Regions from separate parts of the Photobacterium sp. J15 genome, predicted to be linked through region 3. Evidence: riboswitches for the same ligand, from Rfam matches in the RefSeq annotation. Region 3 holds a riboswitch; each other region holds the start of a gene.
What was found. Region 3 has a riboswitch for thiamine pyrophosphate ahead of thiC (phosphomethylpyrimidine synthase ThiC). Riboswitches for the same ligand answer to the same signal wherever they lie in the genome.

Region 1 (8,006 bases), 3.3 Mb from region 3:
CAGACCGGCACGCATACCACACAAGCCGCGCAACGGACTTTTGTGCTGTTCATATTGGTTTTTCAGGGCGCGATAACGAAGGGCAAAGCGATCCATGCGATCGATTTGTCCGGCGAACAGTTTGTCCTGAGGCTTATTGAAGCGAATCTGGTGGCTAAGGAAAATTTCGCGTAGCTGAACATTTTCCTCTTCGGTATCCGTACGGGTACCGATGTAAGTGAACACGCCGCCTGTTTCATCGACCTGTTCAACTTTCAATGACCAGCCTTCATGGCTTTCAACCACATCTCCGACATTAAACATTACGCGGGTCACAGGAGCGTCATTACGTGCGTACAGGCGGCTCTCTTCACTGGCGGAGAACATCAAGGTGACAGTACGGGCATCGAGAGCGACAACTGTTCCTAAACCCAGATCACTTTCAGTATCACTGATCCAACGTTGACCCAAAGCAAATGGCATAGTGGTTAAAACCTTCTAATTCTTTGATATTAATGAGAATGCTAAGCCGATGCCCTAACATTTTTGAACTACACTGAGGTTAAGTGTAAGCCAGAATCCGCACCGGTAGAAAAGGGCAGATATGTTACTGCATGCGGTGGACAAGGTCACGGCGAAAGTGATCTTGATCCAGCTAAATTGTTTCAGCCCCTGCTGTCACAATTCTTTAATTATCTCTGGCCATAAATAGTAATTGCGTAGTTCTGGCGTACGCTAAGAGAAGGACGGCAAGTTGATGTTGCTGTCTGCTTGTTACCTAGGAGGTAAATATGGACGATGCTGAACGCAAAATTTTTGTATTGGATACGAATATTCTGCTTCACGAACCCCTCGCCATTTATTCATTCAAAGAGCACGATGTCATTATTCCGATGACGGTTCTTGAAGAGTTGGATCGCATTAAGGACAGTAAGCGTGATGTCTCACGGGATGCCCGGGTGGCTATCCGGACCCTGGAAGATGTGTTCCGCGATGCAACGCCGGAAGAGATTTCTGCCGGTATTCCGCTTTCCGGTCATGAAGAAAGCCTCGGCAAGATTTCCATTTTTGCGGATTATGAAGTGACGGAAACCGTGCATGCCTTTGCTGATAAGGCCGGGGATAATCGGATCCTGAATGGAATGCTCTATCTGCAGGCTGAGCATGCGCCTAAGGAAGTGGTTTTGCTCACTAAAGACATTAACATGCGGCTGCGTGCCAAAGGTGCCGGGGTCTACAATGTTGATGACTACCGTTCAGACCAACTTATCGATGATGTCAGGTTGCTGACCAAAGGATATTACGAATTTCAGGAGGAATTTTGGGCTCGTGTCGGAGAGTGCCAGTCTGAAACCCGGGGGCGTTCAACGTTGCATACCCTGCCGACTGAGCTGTTCGACAAACCCTTTATCAATCAGTACTTGCTTGATGACAGTACGGATTTTGCAGCCAGGGTGCAGAGCATTAATGGCGCTAACATCACTATCAAAGATATCGGACAGGAACGCTTGATGAGCCGCCAGGCTTGGGGGATCCATCCGAAAAATGTCTATCAGGGAATGGCCCTTGATGCGATGATGGATCCGGATATCGATCTGGTGATCCTGACCGGTCCAGCGGGTTGCGGTAAGACAATCCTGGCGATGGCGGCGGCGCTTGAGCAAGTGATTGAAAAAGGGATGTATGACAAGATCCTTGTGACTCGTAATACCCCAGAAATCGCTGAGTCGATTGGTTTCTTGCCGGGCACCGAAGAAGAAAAAATGCTTCCTTGGCTGGCAGCGGTGACCGATACGATGGAAGCGTTGCACAAACATGATGTTTGTACTGACGGCTCGATGAAATACATCTACGAAAAAGCCAATATTCAATTTAAATCGATTAACTTTATGCGCGGGCGCTCAATCCAGAATGCTTTTGTTCTGTTGGATGAGTGTCAGAACTTAACCGCCTCCCAGATTAAAACCATCATCACTCGTTGTGGGGAAGGCACCAAAATTGTCTGTTCCGGTAACCTGGCGCAAATAGACTCCAGTTACCTGTCTCCGGTGACCTCGGGCCTGACGTATATCGTCGAGCGTTTCAAGAATTTCGAGGGTAGTGCCAATATCTATCTCGACGGTGTGATCCGCAGCCGTCTGGCCGAATTTGCGGAAGAAAACCTGTAATTCAGATTCGAGAGGCGAGTTTCTCGATATTGGAAACTCGTCTCTCTATATCAGTCCTAATGGCCTAAATATCTTCTTAATTCTCCATCTTCCGGCTCTGTCAGCACCTGCTGAGCAGGGCCGAAAACGTTAATCTTCCCTTGTGCAATGAAAGCGCATTTATCGGCAATTTTCAGGGCATCGTCCGGGCTGTGGGTCACCATGAGTACGGTGATTTGCTGCTCTTTGGCTAATGCATGTACTAGTTCCAGCATCTCTTTACGCAACGCCGGATCCAGAGCGGAAAACGGCTCATCGAGCAGCAGCAGCGGACGGTTGCGGATCAGGCAGCGGGCCAGTGCCACACGTTGTTTCTGGCCGCCGGACAGCTGCTCCGGCAGGCGATCCAGATATTGTTGAATGCCGACTCTGGCAGCCGCGGCCTGAATGTTGTCCTTATCTTCCTGGCTGAGTTTTAGTCCCGGATGTATTCCTAGGCCGATATTTTCGAATACTGTTAGGTGGGGAAACAGGTTGTGATCCTGAAACAGCAGTGAAAGCGGCCGCTCAGAAGACGGTTGGTGCTTGATAGCTTGACCGGCAATGGTGAGGCTACCGCTGTCTGGCATCAGAAAGCCGGCTATCATCGCCAGTAGGGTGCTTTTGCCAGCCCCGCTCGGGCCGAGCAGGGCGACGATTTCGCCTTTCTCAACTTCAAGGTCAAAGGTGTATCGCGTACGTTCGGCCTGCGTAGGCTGGCCTGTCTGGGCGTAATGGTGGCTAAGTTGCTTCAGGGTCAGCATTATGGTGTCCGGATCAGTATTTTTTCAACCAGGGTAAAAAGTCCCAGGCTCAGGAGCAGCAGGATTAAGGCTGCGACGGCGGCGGCATCCATCTGGTAGCTGCCCATCAGTTGGAATAGATAAAGCGGCAGGGTCTGAAAATCTCTGCTGCCAAACAGGGCTATCGCTCCCAGATCGCCCAGCGAGAGTACAAAGCCAATTGCCAGCGCCTGAGCCAGTGGTTTGCGCAGGGCGCGCCACTCGACCAGACGCAGGCGTGACAGTCCGTGCATGCCCAGGCTCTGGCACAGTGGGTTGTATTGCTGGGCCAGATGCAGCATTGGCTGACTGAGGGTTTTAATTACATAGGGCAGCGCCATCAGGGCGTTGACTCCGACGACCACCCAGAAGGCGGCTTCGAAGGCATCGGTGTACCGGCGCAGCAGCAGGAAAATCCCGGTGCTGAGAACTAGTCCCGGCGTGACCAGAATAATGGTGCCGAGCAGCTCAATACCATCTGCGGGTAGTGTTTTCTTCTCAATTCGCCATTGGCGGCTGGCCAGCAGGATCGCAACCCCGGCGGTGACCGCCAGGACACAGGCAAGTAGGGCAATTTTCAGCGAGTTTGCTACGGCCTGCCACAGTGCTGGTTCTGCCAGCAGGGTCGGTAGCTTACTGTTCAGGCCGGCACTGATAACCGCCAGGATCGGGGGCAGTACCAGCAGAATAGCAAAGCCGATCCACAGCCAGTCCCAGGATTTTGCCTGCCAGCTGTCGAGATAGTTCTCCGGTTGGCGGGATACCGAGCCGCTCATGGTCGACAATGGTTTGGTAAAACGCTGGGTTATCAGCACCAGACTGCTGCAAATCAACATCTGCCACAGGGCAAGGATGGCACCGCCGGCCAGGTCAAAGTCGTAGCGCAAGGCCTGATAGATAGCCAGCTCAATCGTGGTGGCTTTAGGGCCGCCGCCCAGCGACATGATCACCGCAAAACTGGTAAAGCAAAGCATGAAGATCAGGCCTATGACATGGGGCAGTTGCTGGCGCAGCCTGGGCCAGGCGACAAAGCGGAACTTATGCCAGCCTTTGATCCCAAGGTGGGCAGCTAGCTGGTGCTGCTCGAACGGGATCCCTTCAAGGCTCTGTAGTAACAGTCGGGTTGCCAGCGGGAAGTTAAGGAAAACGTGCGCCAGCAGTATGCCGTTGAGACCATAAACAGAGAATGGCAGGGATTCTCCGAAATGCTGGTACAGTTCAGCCAGCAGGCCGCTCTTACCATAAATCGCCAGCAGGCCGAATACCGCAACCAGCACAGGTAGCACCAGAGTCATGGCAAACAAACGTAATAACAGGCTGCGTCCGGGAAAGTTTCGCCGTGACAGGGCATATGCCGCGGGGATGGCCGGGATCACACTCAATATCGTGGATAACAGGGCCTGATAGAAACTGAAGCCGGCGACATGGCGCAGGTAAGGATCCTGCCAGATGAAGAACGGGTTGAGTTCGTTGGCCTGGCTGATCAGGGCTGAGATAGCGCAGAGCACCAGAGTGACAATCAGCCCGGCAGAGACGATGCCGGGCAGAATTTGGGTAACGCGGGTATTCAAAGGTCGGTAGCCATTATTGGGTCAGGGCATGTTGCCATTCACGGATCCATCCACGACGTTGAGCGGCCACTTCCTCGGCGCTGAATTCCAGTGATTTAGCTGGCAGTGTCAGCTGTTCAAAGCCTTTCGGCAGCGCCTGTTCGGTGACAGGATACATCCAGTTGCCAGTTGGGATCACCGACTGGAATTCCGGCGTCAGGATAAACGACAGGAACTTATCGGCCAGCTTTTGATTTTGGCTGTTCTTGAGCTTGGCGGCGACTTCGACCTGCATATAGTGGCCTTCGCTGAAGTCAGCGGCTTTATACTTGCCTTCGTTTTCGGCAATGATGTGGTAAGCCGGAGATGTGGTGTAAGACAGCACCAGATCTGATTCGCCCTTCAGGAACATGTTGTAGGCTTCGGACCAACCTTTGGTGACAGTAACGGTTTTTTTCGCCAGTTGCTGCCAGGCGGCATCAGCTTTGTCACCATAGACAGATTTCATCCACAGCATCAGGCCCTGGCCTGGAGTAGAGGTACGCGGATCCTGGTAGATGATGCTGAGATCGTCACGCTTAACCAGTTCGCTCAGGCTTTTCGGCGGATTGGCCAGCTTTTCTGAGTTATAAACAAAGGCGAAGTAGCCGTAGTCATAAGGGACGAATGTGGTGTCCGTCCAGCCGTTTGGCAGGGTGACTTTACTGGTATCAACGTTATGTTCAGCCAGCAGGCCGGTTTTCTTCGCTTCACTCAACAGATTGTTATCCAGCCCCAGCACGATATCTGCCTTGGTACCTTTACCTTCAAGGCGCAAGCGGTTGAGGATCGATACGCCGTCTTCCAGCGCGACATATTCCAGGTCACAGCCACACTGAGCCTCAAAGGCTTTTTCAATCGCCGGGCCCGGTCCCCAGTCTGAGGCAAATGAGCTGTAGGTGTAGACAGTCAGGGTCTCTGCGGCCATGGCAGAGCCAGCCATCAGCGACAGGGTTAAAGTCGGAAGAAGTTTGTTCACTATGCGCTCCTAAATACCCTTGCTTCCCGCAAGGGGGATAAATATGAGCGGCACAGGGTTGAGAAAAGGCGTCCGGCATCGTGCTGCGACGCTGACACTTGATTGTGGTCGGTATTATCTCAATTCCTACGCCAGCATGATCTGGTTCAGGTTCAGTGGGTTCTGCGGTTGCAGTCTCAGTCCGGTTTAGGTCGGACACCCCAATGAGAACGAGAGCTATTGTAATGCGCTATGTCGCTGGTTGCCAGCGCAATACAAGAGTGTACGCAGAATATTGATCCGCATCTGTGACGGTTGTGCCGATACAGGGCAGGCTGAAAAATAACTGTCAGATTATATGGTTAATTAGTTTGTGCTCACTTCGCCTCATTGAGTGACCAGTTATAGTCGTAGCTGACATTATTCAGTTGCAGAGGTTGTCCTTTGTGGTACTGGTTGAGGTGCTTTTGCAGATCGCGTTGTGAGCCGAAGTCATTGCCGTACCAGTCATAAATGGATGACAGCTGAATGCGGTTGCCGTTGATTTCCACGCCCTTAGGGCTGTTTATGAAACGGCTGGCGGCCTGTTCGAGTAGTGTTTCCGTGTTGTCGGCTGTAAAGGCGACGGGTTGCAGGTCCGGACAGCCGAGGCTTGCGCAGTTTACCGCATAGTGAATCCGGGCATCACGCCAGATCGGGCGCAGGATGCGATGCTCTATATCATTGAGTGACAACGCCTGCTCGGCAACCGTGATTAGCTCCTCATCCCATGGCCCGAAGCTGAAGAAGCCGCCGAGTTTGGTGATGGATTTGATCGGGTAGTTATTGATGATCAGTCGTACGGTCAGGGCATTATAAAGGTTGACCCAATAGGCAAACTGCTCCGGTTTTGAATACTGACGGGGATCGATGGTCGCAAGTTGGCGAATGTAGCGGTCAAGCTCCCATTTGTCGTTATCGGAGACTGCGTGATAGCGAAACAGGGTTTGTTGGGGCAGCTCCACCAGATAGGTGTCCAGCATCTTTTGCCAGCGGCTGTGGTCAATCATCGCTGTGTTTGTCTCGTTGCTTTTTTGCCAGAATGGCCACAGGTCGGCTTTGGGGGCCGCCAGTACCGGGCTCAGGGCAGAGGAGATAAGCAGGATAAAAGTAAGTAGCAGTCGCATGGGCTGTCCTTAGTCAGAGCAAATTATTCATTTTGGTATACCAGATGACCCTGTCAGGGGCGAATGTCTTTCATTTGTTTCTTCTGCAATTAATTATGGAGAAGAAAACAGGTGATGAAAAAAGGTTATTGTTCCGTTTGGTATAAGTGATAGAAAAGAAAGCGCCCCGGAGAATGAACCGGGGCGTGAGTTTGTTACTGCTTACTTTTATCAACTATTCAGGTGTGTGGCTGAATAGTCAGGCAAGAAAAGCCGGGATATTACTTTCATACTCGGCGATTTTGTCTTCATGCTGCAGGGTCAGGCCGATGTTATCCAAGCCGTTCAGCAGGCAGTGGCGGCGGAATTCGTCAATTTCAAAACGGTATTCCTTGTCGTTGGCAGTGACGGTCATGCTCTTCAGATCTACCGTAACTTCGGCACCCTCGTTGGTTTCAATGAACTGGAAAATCTCATCGACTTCCTGTTCGGTCAGGCGTACCGGCACCATCTGGTTGTTGATGGCGTTACCGTAGAAAATATCGGCGAAGCTCGGGGCGATCATCACTTTTATGCCGTAATCTGCCAGAGCCCACGGAGCGTGCTCTCGTGATGAGCCGCAACCGAAGTTTTCCCGCGCCAGCAAAATACTGGCTCCCTGGTAGCGCGGAGCGTTCAGGACAAAATCCGGATTTGGCTGCTGCCCGGCATCATCAAGAAAACGCCAGTCATGGAACAGGTGCTTGCCGAAACCGGTTCGGGTGACTTTCTGTAGAAACTGTTTCGGAATAATGGCATCGGTGTCGACATTGGCTGCATCCAGAGGAACGACCAAACCGGTATGTTGTTTAAAACCTGTCATTTTTTCCTCTCCTTATGCCGTTACCGTTGCGGTTTCCAGGGTACGAATATCAACAAAATGGCCGGCGCAGGCCGCGGCTGCAGCCATCGCTGGGCTGACCAGGTGGGTACGGCCGTCACGGCCCTGACGGCCTTCGAAGTTACGGTTGCTGGTCGAAGCGCAACGCTCGCCCGGGCCTAAGCGGTCATTGTTCATTGCCAGGCACATAGAGCAGCCCGGCAGGCGCCATTCAAAACCGGCTTCGATGAAAATCTTGTCCAGCCCTTCTTTTTCGGCCTGGGCTTTGACCTGCTCGGAGCCCGGCACAACCAGCGCTTGGACGTTCGGGGCAACCTGGCGGCCTTTGGCGATTGCAGCAGCGGCACGGATATCTTCAATTCGGGAGTTGGTGCAGGAGCCGATGAACACTTTGTCGATGTTAAAATCTGATAGCTTTCTGCCGGCTTCCAGCCCCATGTAGGCCAGCGCTTTTTCTGCCGAGGCTTTTTCTACCGGATCGGTGAAG
Region 2 (8,006 bases), on a different contig from region 3:
AATATGCTTTGGCTCTGAACGGCAGCATAACTTACCCATCTGCTGTGGTTTGGCCTGAAAACGAAGAACAGCTAATAGCAACAGTACAGGCAGCAAATAAATATTCGTTTGAAATTCACCCTGTAGCCCAGGGACGCAACTGGGGATATGGCACAGCTCAGGGCACCCGCTCTAAACAGGTTATTATCAACCTCAGCCGCTTATCTGAAGTTTTAGAAATCAATGAAGAGCACGCCTATGTCAGAGTCCAACCGGGCATTACTCAATTGCAGCTCCATCAGGCACTGACAAACATTAATTCTTCTCTTCAGCTTGATATTACCGCTGCCGGTTCACATACCAGTGTGGTCGGCAACCTGCTTGAGCGTGGCTTTGGTCATACTGATTACAGTGATCGCTTCAGCAATGTACTTTCTATGCGAGTCCTTCTTCCTAATGGTGAAATCATCACCACCGGTATGGAGATGTTCCCTTCCAGCAAAGCAAAACACCTCTACCCTTATGGTATCGGACCTGTTCTTAACGGTCTGTTTTCGCAATCAAACCTTGGTATTGTCCTTGATATGACGATCGCGCTTCAGCCAAAGCCGGAATATCAGGCAACCGTCATGGTGATGTGCCGTGATGAAGCCGATGCCCCGGAAATGGTCTCAACAATTGCAGAACTAAAACTCAAAGGCGTTGTAACCAGCGGTGTTCATACAGTCAGCATGACACGTGCTGTCGGTGAACTGGCATCTAAAGCTGCCGGAGCCTGGGTTCTGACGACCTCTTTAGCCGGCCCTAGGTCGATTGTGAAAGCACGCTATAAATACTTTAAACAAACCATCAAGCAACACCTGCCTCGCGCAAGAGTTTTCATGATGGATGATTTCCGTTGGGGAGTCCTTTGTAAAATCAATGAGCACCTGAAATCTCCGGCCTTATACGGACTACAGCTGGTGATCGATCTCAAAAAAGGCATCCCTTCTGATGACGCGATCAAAACTCTTCTTGACCATCCTGAAGCCACATCCGAAATGAAAACCTCTGATTTTCCTGCCTGCTTCCGCTGGATTTGTGCTGTCAGCAGTTTCTCAAAAAAAGACATCAAAGAGATGCTGTCTGTCTGCCATCAGGTTTTCGAAAAATATGGCTATGAAGAGCGGTACAGCCTGACCAATGTCAGTGAGCGAGCTGTGGTCATGATCGCTAATATTCGCTTCGGTAAAACAGAAGATGAAATAGCTAAAGCACGAGATTTCCACAAAGAACTGGATAATGCCCTGCTTACAGCCGGATTTTGCCCATACCGCAGCGGCTCAGGTATGTTCGATGTCATTAAACCTTATATTGCCTCATCTAACCTGAAACTGCTCAACAACCTGAAGCTGGCTGTCGATCCAAACAATATCTTGTCGCCAGGCAAATACTGGATGACAGGCTCTCCTGAATCAGGAAAAACAGAACCCAGTGACATAATGGGTGAACAAGCTCAAAACACGGAAGCAGAGCCTGTACTGACTGAGTCATAGATACAACCAATCAGTACAACTCTCATATATTGATTAAAGTTGGAGCGAAAGATCTTACCTGTATTGCTCAATGACATTAAACATGGTTAGAATAACGCAACAACAAATAGCAGCCTAAAGTGCTGTTAATTGAACAGAATATAATCTGTATGTTAGTCGGGGAGCCTATGGCTGAGACCACTTCGGTGGGACCCGTTGAACCTGATCCATTTAATAATGGCGTAGGGAACTAGCAAACGTATCCTCTCAGATGCCAACCACTGTATCACCAGTGATCCGACACCTTGTCAGCGATACCTGCTACCCTGCGCACTACACATAAGGGTAGTCGCTATGGCAGTTCCATCTAAAACACCTATCACTTTAACTATTGCCGGCTCTGACAGCGGTGGCGGTGCCGGCATTCAGGCCGATATCAAAGCTATTTCCGCAACTGGTGGCTACTCCTGCTCAGTTATCACTGCGCTTACAGCACAAAACACGCTGGGAGTATCCGGTATTTATCCTGTCGACCCTTCGTTTGTAGAACAACAGCTTGATGCCGTCTTCAGTGACATTGACGTGAAAGCGGTAAAAGTTGGTATGCTCAGTGACGCAAACATCATCCGCTCGGTTGCGACAAAGCTACATGAGTACAAGCCCCAGTTTCTGGTTGTTGATCCTGTGATGGTTGCCACCAGCGGCGATCTCCTTTTGCAAGAAGAAGCCATTTCCACCCTGAAAACTGAACTGCTACCAATGGCGGATGTCATTACCCCTAACCTGCCAGAAGCGGCAGCACTGACTGGTGCAGAGTTACCAAAGACTGAGCAGGATATGAATGCGATGATCACCGCATTACGCGAGCTTGGTTCCCGTTCAGTTCTGCTGAAAGGCGGACATCTTGAACAGGATGAAAACAGCACAGATCTATTAATACTGGCAGATGATGTTATTCGTCTCAGTACCCCTCGAATCAATACACAAAATACCCACGGTACAGGTTGCACCCTTTCATCCGCAACCGCCTCTTACTTGGCTCAAGGGCATGAACTGATCGACGCTGTAAAGAATGCCAAAGCTTATATTACTCAAGCCATTCTTCATGCCAGCGATCTTAAAATAGGCTCAGGTCACGGACCGGTTCACCATTTCTTTGCCGGACACTTTAAAGCTGAATAACCGCTAAAACCGAGTAACTACAATGAATACTAATCAACAGGCTCTGACTGAGCCTGGCGTTTCCGTGCGCCTGAAAAACGTATCTCTGGCTTTTAACGATGCAGAACAGGAACTATTTTCCCAGCTAAATCTGTCGTTGCCATCAAACCAGTGGACTTGTCTTCTGGGCAAAAGTGGCTGCGGAAAAACTACCCTGCTCCGTTTTCTTGCTGAGCTGATGGATGAGCAAGTCACCTGGAATGGCGAACTGATTACGTCAGATTGCCTGCCGTTGTCAGGGCGTATTGCTTACATGGCGCAGCAGGATCTTCTGCTGCCTTGGCTGTCTGTTATTGATAACGTCTGCCTCGGCCTTCACCTCGGAGCCTCCACCAATACATCTAATAATCAGCCTGAGATACAAAAAGCACATGAGTTGCTTAAAGCTGTCGGCCTCGCTCAATACGCATCAGCAATGCCGCACCAGCTTTCAGGGGGAATGCGCCAGCGAGTTGCGCTTGCCCGAACACTGATGCAAGACAAACCGCTGGTGCTGATGGATGAACCCTTTTCAGCACTTGACGCCGTTACACGCTATAAGCTTCAGAGCCTTTCTGCGCGACTACTCAAGGAACGTACCGTTCTGCTGATCACTCACGATCCGCAAGAAGCCTTACGGCTGGGACACAATATTTACATCATGTCCGGAAAACCTGTACAGCTAACCAAGCTGCAAGTGCCGCAGAAAATACCTCCAAGGCAGTTTGATGCTGAAACAGCTCATCATCAACAAACCATCATTGAGCTACTGGAGAAAGATTATGTCTGATCTTCCTATCTCAGCATCGCTGACATCAAAAGCTGAGAAACCAACACCTTCCGTCGTTTCAAACCAGCCTTCAGCAGAGTTCACCAAACGTATATCAGCGTCAGGCAAACGAGCCATATTGAGCTCGTCGGGCGTGCTCGTCTTGTGGCAAGGTCTTGTCAGCTTACTGGAACTTCCTCCGTTTATTTTGCCGGGGCCGCTTGCTGTCTTCAGCAAGATCATTGAGCGCTACGATATTCTCTGGCACCACACGCTCGTAACCGGTTCTGAAATCATTTTAGGGTTAGCACTAGGGTTAATTCTGGGACTATTTTTCGCCCTGCAAATGTTGTTATTTGCGCCGCTTCGTCGCTGGCTATTACCGATTTTAATAGCCAGTCAGGCAATCCCCGTTTTTGCTATTGCCCCTATCCTGATGCTTTGGCTTGGGTACGGAATGGCATCAAAAATTGTTATGGCAGCACTGATCATCTTCTTCCCGGTCACAACCTGTTGTTATGACGGATTACGTCAAACACCGAGCGGTTATCTGGATCTGGCAAAAACCATGGGGGCGACTCGCTGGCAACTTCTACGACACATCCGCTTGCCTGCTGCGCTACCCGCCCTAGCTTCCGGCATTCGAGTCGCCGTTGTTGTCGCACCTATCGGTGCCGTGATCGGTGAGTGGGTCGGCTCCAGCGAAGGCCTCGGTTATCTGATGTTACAGGCCAATGCCCGGATGTTTGTGGACGAAATGTTCGCCGCCCTTTTTATCCTGGCACTGTTTTCAGTCAGCCTCTATTTCATTGCCGACAGACTGCTTAAGAAAGCGATTCCATGGCAGGAAAAATAAGCTTAATCGCACACGCAAAAATAAACCACACAACAATAATCACTTCATAAAGGAATCTTTAATGAAAAAACAGTTACTTCACAGCATCGCAGCCTTATCCCTTTCCGTCGTCTCATTTAACGCCGCGGCAGAAAAACTCAGCCTGATACTGGACTGGTTTGTTAACCCGAATCACGGCCCAATCATCCTTGCCCAAGAAAAAGGCTGGTTTGCCGAACAGGGGCTGGAAGTCGAGATCCAGGAACCAGCTGATCCGAGTATTCCGGACAAACTGGTCGCTGCAGGAAAAACCGACCTGGCCGTTTCTTACCAGAGCACGCTAATTTCGGGGGCCGCCGCCGGTCTTCCATTGGTTCGTTCAGCCACACTAATTTCCGGACCACTTAACTCACTGATCGTTCTTGATAAGTCCGACATTAAATCACTGGCTGACCTGGAAGGAAAAAACATCGGTGTCGCCATTGGTGGAAACGAAGAGGCGACTATCGGCACCATGCTGCGTTCAGCACATGTCAGCATGGACAAGGTGAAAATCATTAATGTCGGCTGGGCATTGTCTTCATCACTGGCTTCAGGAAAAGTCGATGCTATCTGGGGCGGCTTGCGTAACTTTGAACTGAACCAACTTGAACTTGAAGGCTACAAAGCAACCGCTTTCTACCCAGAAGAGCACGGTGTTCCGCCTTATGACGAGCTGATTGTTGTTGCCAACCCGAACAAGTACAACCTTGAAACAATCGAAAAATTCAACACTGCCATTGAAAAGGCAACTGTTTACCTGATCAACCACCCGGAAAAAGCATGGCTAGAGTTCATTGCCTACGCACCGGATACCCTGAATAACGACCTAAACCGTCAGGCATGGGAAGACACTCTGACACGTTTTGCACTCCGTCCGGGCGCGGTAGAGCTCAAACGTTATGACGACTACGCCGCATTTATGAAGCAACACAAAATCATCAATAAACTACCAAAAGCCCAAGATTACGTTCTGACTTACTAATTCAGCATCAAGGAAAGACAATGAATCATCAAGATTTAATCAATGCCTGCAAACAAGACTGGCAAGGCTACACCCGACACACTTTTGTCCACCAACTTGGTAAAGGTGAACTTAGTGAAAGCGCATACCTGCATTACCTTAAACAAGACTTTCTGTTCCTGAAACATTATGCCCGCGCTTATGCCCTGGCTGTTTTCAAGTCAAACTCTCTGGCTGAAATGCGAGAACCGCTGCCAAGCCTTAATGCGCTACTTAATTCCGAAATGAGCCACCACATTGAATACTGCGCAAAGTGGGGGCTTACAGAGTCCGATATGGAAGGTGAGCCGGAAGATTTCGGTACTGTTTCATACACCCGCTATGTTCTCGATACCGGAATGGCCGGAGACCGAACGGATCTTTTCACCGCACTCGCTCCTTGTGCAATCGGCTACGCTGTGATCGGACAATGGCTGGCCGAATGGAGCGAAACCACGATTGAAACCAATCCATACAGAAGCTGGATTGAGCTATATAGTGGTGATGAATTCCAGTTGGGAGCCAAAGAAACCATTGAGCGACTGGATCTGATGCTGGAAGAAGTTCCTTTAAACAGTCGTCGCGGTCAGCGCTTGTGCGAAATATTCAAAACAGCCACCAGAATGGAAGTCGCATTCTGGCAACAGGGACTGAACGCTTCAGATAATTAAGCTCCAATCATTAATCTTTTCAGCAGGCTCTCAACCAAGAGCCTGTTTTCTCATTCAATCAATACACCATCGGTATTCTCCCGCTTCACCTTGACTCACCACTCCTTTACTGCATAAGTTTTAATCAGGTTCTGAGTAACTAACGGTGGAAACATGAAAATCTATGAACTTGGTCCGGCACCGAGTGCACGTCGCGTCAGTATTTTTCTGGCCGAAAATGGCATTGATGTAGACCGTGTCCACGTAGATATTCTTGGCGGCGAAAACCTGAGTGATGAGTTCAGGGCAAAAAGTCTGAACGCTCAGATACCTGTATTAGAGCTGGACGACGGCACGACCATCTGTGAATCAATCGCAATCTGCCGTTATTTTGATGAGGCTTATCCCTCTGATCATTCCCTTTTTGGCAATACCCCACTAGAGAAAGCAACAATTGAAATGTGGCAACGACTCGTGGAGTTAAAAGGGCTGCTAGTTGCCATGCAGGCGTTTCGCAATATTACCGGCATCTATCAGGACAGAGAAAAATGTATCTCGGCATGGGGTGATGAATCTCGCCAAAGATTAATTGAATTTCTGCCGACTATTGATAACCAGTTAGCCGTTTCCCCTTTCGTTGCCGGAGAACATTTCAGCGTCGCCGACATTACAACGGTTGTTTTATGCGAATTTATGAAGAATCTGGAAATCGAGCCAGACGACAGCTTACCTAACCTACGCGAGTGGTACCAACAAATCTTAGAACGCCCATCTGTCAAAGGATAAACGGAGACTGCCATGATCGAGCTTTATACTGCTGCCACACCTAACGGACATAAAATCTCTATCGCATTAGAAGAAATGGAACTTGAGTATCGGGTTCATGCGTTAGATTTAATGGCAAAAGATCAAAAGCAGCCCGCTTTTCTTGCTATTAATCCTAACGGACGGATACCAGCCATTATTGATACTGATAACGATAACTTCACGGTATTCGAGTCCGGCGCAATACTGCTCTATCTGGCTGAAAAAACCAGCGAGTTCCTGCCACTTGAACCAAAGAAGCGCTCTAAAGTTATTCAATGGCTTATGTTCCAGATGGGAGGTGTCGGACCAATGATGGGACAAGCCAATGTCTTTTACCGCTACTTTCCGGAGAAAATCCCGTCAGCTATTGAACGCTATCAACATGAAGGTCGGCGACTGTTTGAAGTTATGGACACTCAGCTCGCTCACAGCGCCTACCTGGCCGGAGATGAATACACCATAGCGGATATCGCCACCTGGCCGTGGGTGCGAATCTATGAATGGAGTGGAATTGATATTGAAGGTTTACCTCACCTTCAGCGCTGGGTAAATGAAATAGCAGAAAGGCCCGCATGCAAAAAAGGCATCCTCATCCCACCATCATCAGATCTCAGTGATGAAGAAAAGGCAGAAGAAATTAGGGAGATGGTGACACGATAAACAACACGACAATAACAGATGCACCGGCCACTGAAACAGAGTCCGGTGTTTTGATAAATTCAAAATAATCAGGCTGAAATCAAATGCTCGGTAAAGCCAAGCTCTACCAATGATTCAAACGCTTCCCAAACATCTTCCGGTATATCCTGATGAGCAGAAAAGCCCTTGTCAGGGTAAGTCCTAAGCCTTTGAAGATCGCCAACCATTACGTTAATTACATCACTGTAGGTTAACTGCTCATTAGGATATTCATCAAAAGACAGCGGGGGTGAAGTAACAACAAGCTCTTTCCCTGGCCACTGTTTCATAAACGTGGCATACGCTCTTCTTTCCATGAACGGCTTTTGAACCAGCATCAAACGCTGTGGTTCCAGCCCCCTGTTAGCAAGCAGTGAACGGGTAAAAGTAACATTTTCACCGGTATTACTGGATCGAGGCTCGACCAGAATTTTCTCTTCTGATACACCCATATCCGCAGCGATAGCGGCAAAATGTTCAGCTTCTGACGCCGGGAACAATCCTTTTGTCAGCTCCCCCTCACCACCAGAAA
Region 3 (8,006 bases):
ATGGTTCATCAAGTACTTTAATTTCCAGCTCATTGTTGTGTTCAAGATTGCTGGCGTAATCGCGTACTTCCTGGGAGATCTTCATTGAACAGAACTTTGGTCCGCACATTGAGCAGAAATGAGCCACTTTACCGGATTCCTGGGGTAGAGTTTCATCGTGATAGGCTCGGGCCGTATCCGGATCCAAGCCTAAATTAAACTGGTCTTCCCAGCGAAACTCAAAGCGCGCTTTCGACAATGCATTGTCACGCACTTGCGCTCCCGGATGACCTTTCGCCAAGTCTGCCGCATGGGCACACAACTTGTACGTGATCAGACCCACTTTTACGTCTTCTTTATTAGGCAATCCAAGATGTTCTTTGGGAGTGACATAGCAAAGCATGGCGCAACCATACCAGCCAACCATCGCCGCACCGATCCCGGAAGTAATATGGTCATAACCCGGAGCGATGTCCGTAGTCAGCGGGCCTAAGGTATAAAATGGTGCTTCATGGCAATGCTTGAGCTGCTCTTCCATGTTTTCCCTAATCATATGCATCGGCACATGTCCCGGCCCTTCAATCATCACCTGTACATCATATTCCCAGGCAATTTTGGTCAGTTCACCAAGGGTTCGCAGTTCACTGAACTGCGCTTCATCATTGGCATCAGCAATGGATCCCGGACGCAGGCCGTCTCCTAAGGAAAGGGAAATATCGTATTGGGCACAGATCTCGCAGATCTCTCGGAAATGGGTATAAAGGAAGCTTTCCTGGTGGTGAGCCAGACACCACTTGGCCATAATCGAACCGCCTCGTGACACAATTCCTGTCACTCGCTTTGCGGTCATCGGGATGTAACGCAGCAGAACACCTGCATGAATTGTAAAATAATCAACACCCTGTTCGGCTTGCTCCAGCAAAGTATCGCGGAAGACATCCCAATTAAGGTTCTCGGCAATGCCGTTCACTTTCTCCAACGCCTGGTACATAGGCACAGTACCAATCGGCACCGGACTGTTACGGATTATCCACTCACGGGTTTCGTGAATATTGCGCCCGGTGGACAGATCCATCACCGTATCGCCGCCCCAGCGGGTCGACCACACCAATTTTTCAACTTCTTCTTCAATGGATGAACTGACGGCGGAATTACCGATATTAGCATTGACCTTAACCAGAAAGTTACGGCCGATAATCATGGGCTCAGATTCAGGGTGGTTAATGTTCGAAGGGATGATGGCCCGGCCAGCCGCCACTTCCTGGCGGACAAACTCCGGCGTAATATCTTCAGGCAGGTTTGCGCCAAAGCTAATACCCGGATGTTGCAGATTCAGAGTGGAATCTCGATATTTTTCCCGCCCCATGTTTTCACGGATCGCAATAAACTCCATCTCCGGAGTGATCACCCCTTGGCGGGCATAATGGAGCTGAGTAACCCGATGCCCCGGCTTCGCTCTGCGGATACAAGCTCGTTGACTAAAACGCAGCTCATCCAGCGTATCATCAACCAAACGGCTCAGAGCATAATCAGAACTCAGCCCGTCCAGCAGCTCGGTATCATTACGCTCTGCTATCCACGCATCCCGGACAGAAGGCAAGCCGGCATAGATATCAATGTCGCAATCAGGATCGGTGTAATAACCGGATGTGTCATAAACCCGTATCGGTTCATTGGGCTCATAAATCGGGTTTGATTTGGATCCACCAACAAGGCTATCCGACAGCGTTATTTCACGCATCGGCACCTGAACATCAGGACGGCTTCCTTCCACATACACCTTACGGGATTTCGGGTAAGGCTGGACGGTGAGTGAATCAATAAATTGTTTAGCTTCCAGTCTCGCTTGTTTGCGATTCGACATAGCAATTTCCTTTCATCTTATTAGAGGGAAGTTGCTTGACGGATGGGTGCATAAACAAGAGGCATACACTTAGGGTGTACAGCGTCGTCTGAATACTGCGGCTACGGCCGATCGATTTCGATGGTGTAGCTAGACAGATGAATTGTCTCTTGTTCCCTTCGCAGGTATTAGCCCGATCAGGTTCTACGGATCCCGCAAAGCGGTCTCAGCCAAATGGCACTCCGACAAGTTAAGTGATGAGTATAGGTAAGCACCTTACAGGCAGCAAGCGTAATTCACATAAATTATTGAACTTAAGCCCAAACAAAAAAGGCCGCACATTTGTGCGGCCTAAGAATTATTTACTGAACTTTTTCGCTAAATTTTTCAGAAGTGATGAATGAGTTTCTCGCAATTCACCCAGTTTATGGGTAATCGTCGGTGCTCCGTCTAAATCAAACAACTTAGGTACAGCCACTCGCTGAGAAGAATAGATGCCGGTATGGCCACTAAAGTAGTAAGCGGTATAACAGGCAATCGCAAAATAAAGCATATGGTCGGCACCAAACAGCTCGACGCCCATAATGGTACAAGCAAGCGGAGTGTTAGTCGCCGCAGCAAAAACAGCGAGGAATCCAAGCGCAGCAAATAAATCAACCGGCGCACCAAGTATCCATGCCATGGTGTTACCCAAAGTCGCACCAACAAAGAACAGCGGTGTCACCTCCCCGCCTTTATACCCGGCAGCCAAGGTAATCGCAGTCAACAGCAACTTAAGCAACCAACTGTACCACTCTGCACCACCTTCATGGAAAGCACTTAAAATACTGACGCCACCTTCACGACTTGAGTACACACCAAGGCCTATATAGTCATAGTTACCAATCAGGTGCACCGCCCCAATAACAATCAAACCTCCGACAACCACAATCAGGTAAGGGTTTTTAAGTGTTGCCTTGAAGATATCTTTAAACGCATGGGTAAGCTCACCGAACAGGTAACCCGCCAAACCAAATGCAATGGCAGCCAGAACAATTTTCGCCACCATCAGAATATCGACCTTCACCGCATGCTCAAACAAGGTAATGGTCTCAAGGAAGTCGATCCGATAATGGGTATGGTGTGCACCCCAAGCACTACATACAACATCAGCGAGGATAGCGGCAAACAGAGCAGGAATAATCGCGTCGTAGCGCAGACGCCCAATAGCCAGCACCTCAAGCGCAAAAATCGCTCCGGTCAATGGAGTACCGAATACAGCACCAAATCCGGCTGCAACACCGGCAATTAAGATCAGGCGGGTGTCTGCTTCATTCAGCTTGAAACAACGAGCCAGCCAGTGCGTCGTTGCACCACCGATTTGCACGGCCGTCCCTTCACGTCCGGCAGAACCACCAAACAAGTGAGTGATGACTGTTGTGATTAATACCAACGGCCCCATTCGGGTTGGAATACCAGCTCCCGGCTCATGAATTTCATCCATGATCAGGTTATTACCACCCTCTGAGTTTTTACCCAGATTCCGGTAGCAATAAACAATCACAATCCCGGCTAACGGTAACAGATATAGCAGCCAAGGGTTATCAATCCGGGTCTCAGTAGCGAAGCTTAAGCTCCAAAGGAAAAAGGCGTTAAGAGAGCCAACAATAACGGCAACAGGAATTATAAGAAGTGTCCATCTTAGGATCTGGACAAAAGTTTTGGGGTTAGCGCTTAGTGGGTGTGCCATACCAGTTATCTATCATTACAAAGTTAATTCTTCAGGATAGACGTTATGGCAAATGATTTAGCCCTACCATAGACGGATCTATCCTACTACAGCAGGAGTCATCATCTCAGTAGAGCGGTTAAAGGTGGAACTCCATCACCCGTAATGAACATGGCTGTTCATCAACAAAAGGGAATGCTAACGGGAAATACAGCAAGCAACAAGCTTAAATTTTGCCTTCAGGCAGTAAAATAGCTTTTGCTTGATATAAAGCAGGAAAGGTCACAGAAACAAAAACCAGCATTTAACCGGGACGCGTAATCTGAAGCTTCATAGATGGCAGAGAAGAAGGGATTCGAACCCTAACTCGCGCTGTTTTTGGTATCAGGGGGATCCGCTGCTCTGTCAATTGGAGCTATAAACGAAAAAAGCCTCAGCATTTCTGCTGAGGCTTCAAAGATGGCAGGGGTGGAGGGATTCGAACCCCCAACACGCGGATTTGGAATCCGCTGCTCTGCCAATTGGAGCTACACCCCTGTAGTCGTTTTTAAGACTTAACTTTGTCTGAATAAGTGGCGGAGCGGACGGGACTCGAACCCGCGACCCCCGGCGTGACAGGCCGGTATTCTAACCAACTGAACTACCGCTCCACTCAGGATTAACGTTCGTTCACAACGCTAACCTAAATTGGAAGCCTGGCGATGTCCTACTCTCACATGGGGAGGCCCCACACTACCATCGGCGCTATTACGTTTCACTACTGAGTTCGGCATGGGATCAGGTGGGTCCATAATGCTATGGTCGCCAAGCAAAATTCTTACAATCTCGGAAAATCTGACTATGTTCTCGCACTACATTCAAGTGCTCATGGAGTCCTATAAAACCCCTTGGGTGTTGTATGGTTAAGCCTCACGGGCAATTAGTACAGGTTAGCTCAACGCCTCACAGCGCTTACACACCCTGCCTATCAACGTTCTAGTCTTGAACAGCCCTTCAGGATACTTAAAGTATCAGGGATGACTCATCTTGAGGCTCGCTTCCCGCTTAGATGCTTTCAGCGGTTATCGATTCCGAACTTAGCTACCGGGCAATGCGTCTGGCGACACAACCCGAACACCAGCGGTTCGTCCACTCCGGTCCTCTCGTACTAGGAGCAGCCCCTCTCAATCATCCAGCGCCCACGGCAGATAGGGACCGAACTGTCTCACGACGTTCTAAACCCAGCTCGCGTACCACTTTAAATGGCGAACAGCCATACCCTTGGGACCGACTTCAGCCCCAGGATGTGATGAGCCGACATCGAGGTGCCAAACACCGCCGTCGATATGAACTCTTGGGCGGTATCAGCCTGTTATCCCCGGAGTACCTTTTATCCGTTGAGCGATGGCCCTTCCATTCAGAACCACCGGATCACTATGACCTGCTTTCGCACCTGCTCGAACCGTCATTCTCGCAGTCAAGCGGGCTTATGCCATTGCACTAACCTCACGATGTCCGACCGTGATTAGCCCACCTTCGTGCTCCTCCGTTACGCTTTGGGAGGAGACCGCCCCAGTCAAACTACCCACCAGGCACTGTCCTCACCCCGGATAACGGGGCCAAGTTAGAACATCAACACTACAAGGGTGGTATTTCAAGGACGGCTCCACAGATACTGGCGTACCTGCTTCGAAGCCTCCCACCTATCCTACACATGTAGGGTCAATGTTCAGTGCCAAGCTGTAGTAAAGGTTCACGGGGTCTTTCCGTCTAGCCGCGGGGACGCAGCATCTTCACTGCGATTTCAATTTCACTGAGTCTCGGGTGGAGACAGCGTGGCCATCATTACGCCATTCGTGCAGGTCGGAACTTACCCGACAAGGAATTTCGCTACCTTAGGACCGTTATAGTTACGGCCGCCGTTTACCGGGGCTTCGATCAAGAGCTTCGACCTAAGTCTAACCCCATCAATTAACCTTCCGGCACCGGGCAGGCGTCACACCGTATACGTCATCTTTCGATTTTGCACAGTGCTGTGTTTTTAATAAACAGTTGCAGCCACCTGGTATCTGCGACTGCCGGCAGCTCCAAGAGCAAGTCTCTTCACCGCCAGCAGCGTACCTTCTCCCGAAGTTACGGTACCATTTTGCCTAGTTCCTTCACCCGAGTTCTCTCAAGCGCCTTGGTATTCTCTACCTGATCACCTGTGTCGGTTTGGGGTACGATTCCTTACTATCTGAAGCTTAGAGGCTTTTCCCGGAAGCATGGCATCAATGACTTCACTGCCGTAGCAGCTCGACATCGGGTCTCAGCCTGATGTATTCCCGGATTTGCCTAAGAATACAGCCTACACCCTTGAACCAGGACAACCGTCGCCTGGCCCACCTAGCCTTCTCCGTCCCCCCATCGCAATAGTAAGAAGTACGGGAATATTAACCCGTTTCCCATCGACTACGCCTTTCGGCCTCGCCTTAGGGGTCGACTCACCCTGCCCCGATTAACGTTGGACAGGAACCCTTGATCTTCCGGCGAGGAGGTTTTTCACCCCCTTTATCGTTACTCATGTCAGCATTCGCACTTCTGATACGTCCAGCAAGCCTTACGACTCACCTTCAACCGCTTACAGAACGCTCCCCTACCCAATACGCTAATGCGCATTGCCGCAGCTTCGGTGTATAGCTTAGCCCCGTTAAATCTTCCGCGCAGGCCGACTCGACCAGTGAGCTATTACGCTTTCTTTAAATGATGGCTGCTTCTAAGCCAACATCCTGGCTGTCTGAGCCTTCCCACATCGTTTCCCACTTAGCTATAACTTTGGGACCTTAGCTGGCGGTCTGGGTTGTTTCCCTCTCCACGACGGACGTTAGCACCCGCCGTGTGTCTCCCGGATAGTACTTACTGGTATTCGGAGTTTGCAAAGGGTTGGTAAGTCGGGATGACCCCCTAGCCTTAACAGTGCTCTACCCCCAGTAGTATTCGTCCGAGGCGCTACCTAAATAGCTTTCGGGGAGAACCAGCTATCTCCAGGTTTGATTGGCCTTTCACCCCTAGCCACAAGTCATCCGCTAATTTTTCAACATTAGTCGGTTCGGTCCTCCAGTAAGTGTTACCTCACCTTCAACCTGCCCATGGCTAGATCACCTGGTTTCGGGTCTAATCCCAGCAACTGCACGCCCAGTTAAGACTCGGTTTCCCTACGGCTCCCCTATTCGGTTAACCTTGCTACTGAAATTAAGTCGCTGACCCATTATACAAAAGGTACGCAGTCACCCCGAAGGGCTCCTACTGCTTGTACGTACACGGTTTCAGGTTCTATTTCACTCCCCTCACAGGGGTTCTTTTCGCCTTTCCCTCACGGTACTGGTTCACTATCGGTCAGTCAGGAGTATTTAGCCTTGGAGGATGGTCCCCCCATGTTCAGACAGGATATCACGTGTCCCGTCCTACTCGATTTCACTCGTTATGCGCCGTCGGCTACGGGGCTGTCACCCTGTATCGCCAAGCTTTCCAGCTTGTTCACCTGACGCAAGACTAGCTTAAGGGCTAATCCGGTTTCGCTCGCCGCTACTGCCGGAATCTCGGTTGATTTCTGTTCCTCGGGGTACTTAGATGTTTCAGTTCCCCCGGTTCGCCTCACAACGCTATGTATTCACGTTGTGATACTTGCTTATGCAAGTGGGTTTCCCCATTCGGAAATCCGAGAGTATAGTGATTCTTACCATCTCCTCTCGGCTTATCGCAGGTTAGCACGTCCTTCATCGCCTCTGACTGCCAAGGCATCCACCGTGTACGCTTAGTCACTTAACCATACAACCCCAAGAGGTTTCGTATGGCAAACAACCAAGGTTTTTCCATCTGAGTATTGATGGAATAGTTTTGCCGGACTCTTACACAAGACACTTGAATGTGTATTGCTTGAGAACTCGTTCTTCTTTCGAAGAACAATAATTCAATTATGAATTACTAGTCAGCTTTCCAGATTGTTAAAGAGCATGTGTTTCCATCAGGAACCACTTTCTAAACACACTCAGAAGAATGTTTTTAGAGAGTGGTGGAGCTAAGCAGGATCGAACTGCTGACCTCCTGCGTGCAAGGCAGGCGCTCTCCCAGCTGAGCTATAGCCCCAACGAAATCCGATATCATCACCACTGCCTCTGGGAGAAGAAGTGGTGGGTCTGAGTGGACTTGAACCACCGACCTCACCCTTATCAGGGGTGCGCTCTAACCACCTGAGCTACAGACCCGATACCGTATGTCTTTTACTATTAACCAAGCAATCTGTGTGGACACTGCATCAAATGAGCAGTCTATCGTTAAGGAGGTGATCCAGCCCCAGGTTCCCCTAGGGCTACCTTGTTACGACTTCACCCCAGTCATGAACCACACCGTGGTAAACGCCCTCCCGAAGGTTAAGCTATCTACTTCTGGTGCAGCCCACTCCCATGGTGTGACGGGCGGTGTGTACAAGGCCCGGGAACGTATTCACCGTGGCATTCT

Region 1: another riboswitch for thiamine pyrophosphate. It lies ahead of thiB (thiamine ABC transporter substrate binding subunit); the one in region 3 lies ahead of thiC (phosphomethylpyrimidine synthase ThiC).
Region 2: another riboswitch for thiamine pyrophosphate. It lies ahead of thiD (bifunctional hydroxymethylpyrimidine kinase/phosphomethylpyrimidine kinase); the one in region 3 lies ahead of thiC (phosphomethylpyrimidine synthase ThiC).

The regions. Positions count from the first base shown of each region.
Region 1 covers NZ_CAWMUI010000001.1:3,400,527-3,408,532, reverse strand. Annotated here, with positions in the region: gene rapA (RNA polymerase-associated protein RapA) at 1-462, opposite strand, end outside; gene AACQ93_RS15185 (PhoH family protein) at 771-2,147, shown strand; gene thiQ (thiamine ABC transporter ATP-binding protein) at 2,204-2,929, opposite strand; gene thiP (thiamine/thiamine pyrophosphate ABC transporter permease ThiP) at 2,929-4,518, opposite strand; gene thiB (thiamine ABC transporter substrate binding subunit) at 4,532-5,479, opposite strand; TPP riboswitch at 5,622-5,728, opposite strand; gene AACQ93_RS15165 (DUF547 domain-containing protein) at 5,872-6,660, opposite strand; gene leuD (3-isopropylmalate dehydratase small subunit) at 6,899-7,501, opposite strand; gene leuC (3-isopropylmalate dehydratase large subunit) at 7,514-8,006, opposite strand, start outside.
Region 2 covers NZ_CAWMUI010000002.1:738,375-746,380, reverse strand. Annotated here, with positions in the region: gene AACQ93_RS20220 (FAD-binding oxidoreductase) at 1-1,514, shown strand, start outside; TPP riboswitch at 1,662-1,759, shown strand; gene thiD (bifunctional hydroxymethylpyrimidine kinase/phosphomethylpyrimidine kinase) at 1,848-2,675, shown strand; gene AACQ93_RS20210 (ABC transporter ATP-binding protein) at 2,698-3,483, shown strand; partial or broken gene AACQ93_RS20205 (ABC transporter permease) at 3,605-4,318, shown strand; gene AACQ93_RS20200 (ABC transporter substrate-binding protein) at 4,380-5,321, shown strand; gene AACQ93_RS20195 (TenA family protein) at 5,342-6,010, shown strand; gene AACQ93_RS20190 (glutathione S-transferase) at 6,164-6,775, shown strand; gene AACQ93_RS20185 (glutathione S-transferase family protein) at 6,788-7,456, shown strand; gene AACQ93_RS20180 (YdcF family protein) at 7,525-8,006, opposite strand, start outside.
Region 3 covers NZ_CAWMUI010000001.1:53,740-61,745, reverse strand. Annotated here, with positions in the region: gene thiC (phosphomethylpyrimidine synthase ThiC) at 1-1,843, opposite strand, end outside; TPP riboswitch at 1,980-2,077, opposite strand; gene AACQ93_RS00295 (voltage-gated chloride channel family protein) at 2,181-3,551, opposite strand; fluoride riboswitch at 3,637-3,700, opposite strand; tRNA gene AACQ93_RS00290 (tRNA-Trp) at 3,991-4,067, opposite strand; tRNA gene AACQ93_RS00285 (tRNA-Asp) at 4,104-4,180, opposite strand; rRNA gene rrf (5S ribosomal RNA) at 4,224-4,339, opposite strand; rRNA gene AACQ93_RS00275 (23S ribosomal RNA) at 4,429-7,316, opposite strand; tRNA gene AACQ93_RS00270 (tRNA-Ala) at 7,559-7,634, opposite strand; tRNA gene AACQ93_RS00265 (tRNA-Ile) at 7,677-7,753, opposite strand; rRNA gene AACQ93_RS00260 (16S ribosomal RNA) at 7,824-8,006, opposite strand, start outside.